DNA from 2 places in the Rothia sp. HMSC068F09 genome. Region 2 is predicted to be linked to the other one. Evidence: predicted binding sites of a transcription regulator. Region 2 holds the regulator's gene; the other holds the start of a gene.
What was found. Region 2 encodes HspR, which represses chaperone genes until heat shock. Its sites were predicted from a motif close to AAGTTGAGTCNNNNNGACTCAACTT; they were not measured.
Positions count from the first base shown of each region.

Region 1 (2,460 bases), on a different contig from region 2:
TGCTTCTTCCAGCTCAGCCTGCTTTGCGGGAATCTCACCGTACAGCAGGCGGGATGCCTCGGCAAGGTTACCCTCGCGCTGTGCGACCTCTGCGCGAGAACGCAGCTCGTCAATCTGGGTCTTGATGTCACCCACGCGGTTCAGGCTTGCCTTCTCAGCCTCCCAACGGGCGTTGAGGGCGTCGAGCTCTTCCTTCTTGTCAGCCATGTCCTTGCGCAGGGCCTCCAGACGCTCAACCGATGCGGGATCGGTCTCGTCGGCAAGAGCCAGCTCCTCCATGGTGAGGCGGTCCACGGCGCGGCGTAGCTGGTCAATTTCCTCCGGAGCGGAGTCAATTTCCATGCGCAGGCGGGATGCTGCCTCATCAATCAGGTCAATTGCCTTGTCCGGCAGCTGACGGGAAGGAATGTAGCGGTTGGACAAGGTTGCTGCGGCAACCAGTGCGGAGTCAGCAATCTGCACCTTGTGGTGTGCTTCGTAGCGTTCCTTCAGGCCACGCAGAATACCGATGGTGTCCTCAACGCTGGGCTCGCCCACGTACACCTGCTGGAAGCGGCGCTCCAGGGCGGGGTCCTTCTCGATGTTCTCGCGGTACTCATCCAGGGTGGTGGCACCAATCAGGCGAAGCTCGCCACGGGCAAGCATGGGCTTAAGCATGTTGCCAGCGTCCATGGAACCCTCGGATGCGCCAGCACCGACGACGGTGTGAATCTCGTCGATGAAGGTCACGATCTGACCCTCGGACTTCTTGATTTCTTCGAGGACTGCCTTCAGGCGCTCCTCGAACTCGCCGCGGTACTTAGCACCGGCGACCATGGAGCCCAGATCCAGGCTAATCAGGGTCTTGCCGCGCAGGGATTCGGGCACATCGCCGGAAACCATGCGCTGTGCCAGGCCCTCGACCACGGCGGTCTTACCGACGCCGGGCTCACCAATCAGCACGGGGTTGTTCTTGGTACGGCGGGAGAGCACCTGCACAACGCGGCGAATCTCGGAGTCACGGCCGATGACCGGGTCGAGCTTGCCCGCACGAGCAATGGCGGTCAGGTCGGTGCCGTACTTCTCGAGCGCCTGGAAGGTGCCTTCGGGGTCGGGGGTGTCCACGGTGCGGTCTCCTCGGACGTTGGGAATGGTCTGTGCAATGAGGTCTGCGGTAGCACCAAGCTTGTGCATTGCTTCAGCGGTGCTATCGGTTCCGCTGGCGATGCCCAGCAGAATCATTTCGGTGGAGACGTAGGTGTCTCCGAAGCCCTGGGCGCGGGTCTGTGCGGCCTGCAGGGCGGCGAGTGCGGAACGGCTGAAGGAGGCGTTCTGCACGGAGGCGCCAGAAGCCTTGGGCAGCTTCTTGATTTCTGCGGAAGCTGCCTCGGAGATGGCGTCTACATCCAGGCCTGCTGCCTTGAGCACGGAGACTGCGATGCCTTCGCGCTGGTCCATGAGGGCCTTGAGGATGTGGGAGGTTTCAATAGTGGGGTTACCCGCCGTTTGCGCATTGGTATTAGCGGCGGAGATAACTTCTTGACTCTTGGTCGTGAACTTAATATCCATGATGTCCTTTCGTATCGTGCATTCTGGGGCCTATCCTATGTCCCCCTGCATTACATAACTTGAGTCTACTCCACTCAACTATGTTTCGCAAGGGGTTTTCAAAAAATTTTGTCCACTTTTTTCGTTTTTCACCCCGCACTGCTCTGAGCCCCAATCGAAGCCCCACCCCAGCCGAAACCGCATTGCTATACTGACCAGATTGGGCGCTTGCATGCTCCCACAACAACTACAGCCCAAGTTGGGAGCTCACATGAAAATACTGGTTCTCGGCGCAACCGGCCGCACCGGCCGCTTCTTCACCCGCAAAGCCCTCGAGGAGGGGCACGCGGTCACCGCCTATGTGCGCAACCCCGATAAGGCGCGCACACTTTTGGGAGCACACCAGAGCCTCACCATTACCCCCGGCACCTTGGACGATGCCGAACGGCTCGCCGCAGCATCCGCCGGGCAGGACGTCATGGTGAGCATCCTGGGACAGAAGGCCACGGTGCGAGAGTTTCTGCACAGCACGTTCATGCAGGAGCGCCTGCCGCTCATCATGCAGACAGTCACGGGTGCAGGCGTGAAGCATTGCGTTCTACTGAGCGCCTACGGCGTGGGTGATACGGTACGAACCGCATCCCTGCCCATGCGCCTGGTATGCAAGGTCATCATGCGCGGCATTTTTACCGACAAGGTTAAGGCGGACGCCCTGGTCGCCGAATACCAGCCGTATATTTCGCGTGCGCATCCGGGCAGGCTGACCGACAAGCCCGGCAGGGGCGGGGTGAAGGTGTTTGATATGGCGAGCGTCGAGCGCACTCCGGGTATCCCGACCATTGCACGTGAGGACGTCGCCGATGCCCTGCTCACCATTGCAGAAAACCCGCAGAACGCGGGCACAGATTTTTTGGTAACAATTGGGGACGCCAT
Region 1 covers NZ_KV810430.1:385,019-387,478, forward strand. The annotation lists gene clpB (ATP-dependent chaperone ClpB) at 1-1,548, opposite strand, end outside; gene HMPREF2874_RS08420 (NAD(P)-dependent oxidoreductase) at 1,799-2,460, shown strand, end outside.
Region 1: clpB (ATP-dependent chaperone ClpB) is a predicted target of HspR. The motif match lies at 1,605-1,629, and genes of this name have one in related genera.

Region 2 (2,460 bases):
CAAAATTGAGTCAAGTAGACTAAACTTTTATATAGAGCATTAAGACAAGAACGTGGTGCCCTGCTGGCCGTCCCGTAACCGAGGAGGGCGGCGCATCACCGCGAGAGGAGAAACAAACATATGGCAAGCGAAAACTGGATAACTGACGACTTTTATAAGGCACTGGGCGTTAGCGAAGACGCAAGCGAAAGCGACATTAAGAAGGCGTACCGCAAGCTCTCCCGCAAGTACCACCCGGATTTGAACCCCGGTGACGAGCAGGCTGAGAAGAAGTTCAAGGAAATCTCCGAGGCCTACGACGTGCTCTCCGACAAGAAGCAGCGCGAGGAGTACGACCAGATTCGCCGCTACGGCGCTGCAGGCATGGGTGCGGGTGGCTTCGGTGGTGGCGGCTTTGGCGGCGGATACCCCGGCGCGGACGCCTTCGGCGGATTCCGCGGCGGCACCAGCGCCAATATCAACATTGATGACCTGCTCGGCGGCCTGTTCGGCGGAAGCACCGGCGGTAGCCGTCGTCGCTCCGCAGGCTTCACCAGCGCCGACTTCGGCGGCATGGGCGGCGGCGGCTTTGGCGGCGCACAGCACGCGGCCCCCGAGGAAAGCACCACCAGCACCCGCATCACCCTGGCCCAGGCATACACCGGCGCAAACGTGACCGTGTTCCTGCCGGACGGCTCCCACACTGAGGCACGCATCCCCGCCGGCATCAAGGACGGCCAGAAGGTGCGTCTGCGCGGCAAGGGCCTGCACGGCGCCGACCTGAAGGTCACCGTGCGCGTCTCCGACGACTCGGTGTACTCCCGCGAGGAGAACAACCTGATTATGCGCGCCCCCGTCACCCTCGCCGAGGCCGTTGACGGTGCCGTCATTGAGGTTCCCCTGCCCGATAACACCACCGTGAAGCTGCGCCTGGCCCCCGGCCAGGTGGGTCGCCGACTGCGCGCCAAGGGCCGCGGTTTCAAGACCAAGAACGGCAAGGGCGACCTGCTGGTCATCCCCGAGGTGGTTCTGCCCACCAAGCTCAGCGACGAGGCTCAGAAGGCCTTCGAAGAGTTCGTGAAGCTGGCACCCCAGGAGAACCCCCGTAAGGATCTGTTGAAGAAGGCGAAGTAAACCATGGCAGCTCGTGAATCATCATCGAAGTCCCGTCGTAGCGAGCCGCTGCACAGCGTGGACCTGCCGGTTTTCGTGATTTCGGTGGCGGCTGAGCTGGCGGGCATGCACCCGCAGACCCTGCGCCAGTACGACCGCATCGGCCTGGTTCAGCCCTCGCGTGCACCCGGTAAGGCGCGCCGCTACTCGCAGCGTGACGTTAACCGTCTGCAGCGGATTCAGCAGCTCTCGCAGGAGGGCGTCTCCCTGGAAGGTATTCGCCGAATCATCGAGCTGGAGGCTCTCCTGGAGTCGCAGAAGGAACAGATTGCGGCCTTGCAGAGCCAGATTGAGGATGCGAAGGTGAAGCTGGGGTTGGCGGAGCGCGTGTTCGCAGCCGGTACCAGCGGCGACGTGGTGCATATTGCCCGCGGTACCCGCCCGGCGGCCCGTCAGCGTTCCTCGGCGGTGGTGCTGTACCGTCAGCATCACCAGCCGGCCACGGCGGATAATACGAAACCGCCGCGCTAAACCGGCTAAACCCGCTACACTTGGGTAAACGGTTCGGCTGTTCTAGCTCACTTCTAGCTCATTTGAGCTGGTCAGCCGCCCATAGAGACTTGTGCGTCTTAGTGTCATACGAAGCGAGGGGAGGGTAGACCCCCGCCCCGCATGCACTTGGGCCCACACACAAGGAGGTGAGGCTCCCCGAATGACCGGGGAGCCTCACCTCCTTAACGTATAAGTCGCGTACTAGCGCTGGCGCAGCCGCTTACTTGCGGCGGTAGGTCAGGTCGTGCGCGCGGCGGCCCGCCTCCTGAGCCTTACGCTCAAAACTGGTGAGGGTACGACCCTCCCAACGCGGAGCCCAGCCACCCTGCGGGTCCTCCTCGGTCGCACCAGCACCGGGGTGAACGTTCTCAAAGTCGGGGTGCGCCTCCAGAACATCGCGCATGACCAGGGCGTACTCCTCCCAGTCGGTGGCCAGGCGCCAAATGCCGCCGGGCTTGAGCACGCGCGCAACCTTATCGGCAAAAGCCGGGGACACCAGGCGGCGCTTGTGGTGGCGGGACTTGTGCCAGGGGTCCGGGAAGAACACCCACAGCTCGTCCACGGAGTTCTCCTCGAGCATGTTGTCGAGCAGCTCGGGTGCGTTCGCCTGAGCCACACGCACGTTCTCCACGCCCGCGTTGCCCATCTTCAGCAGCAGGTCCGCGATGCCGGGGGTGTACACCTCGACGGCGAGGAAGTTCGCCTCGGGCATCTCGGCGGCGCGGTGCACGATTGCCTCCCCCAGACCGGAACCGATCTCGACGACCTGGTAGGCCTCGCGGCCGTAAATCTTAACCGGGTCGAAGGTCGCCTCGG
Region 2 covers NZ_KV810419.1:47,198-49,657, forward strand. The annotation lists gene HMPREF2874_RS02450 (DnaJ domain-containing protein) at 121-1,113, shown strand; gene HMPREF2874_RS02455 (heat shock protein transcriptional repressor HspR) at 1,117-1,623, shown strand; gene trmB (tRNA (guanosine(46)-N7)-methyltransferase TrmB) at 1,865-2,460, opposite strand, start outside.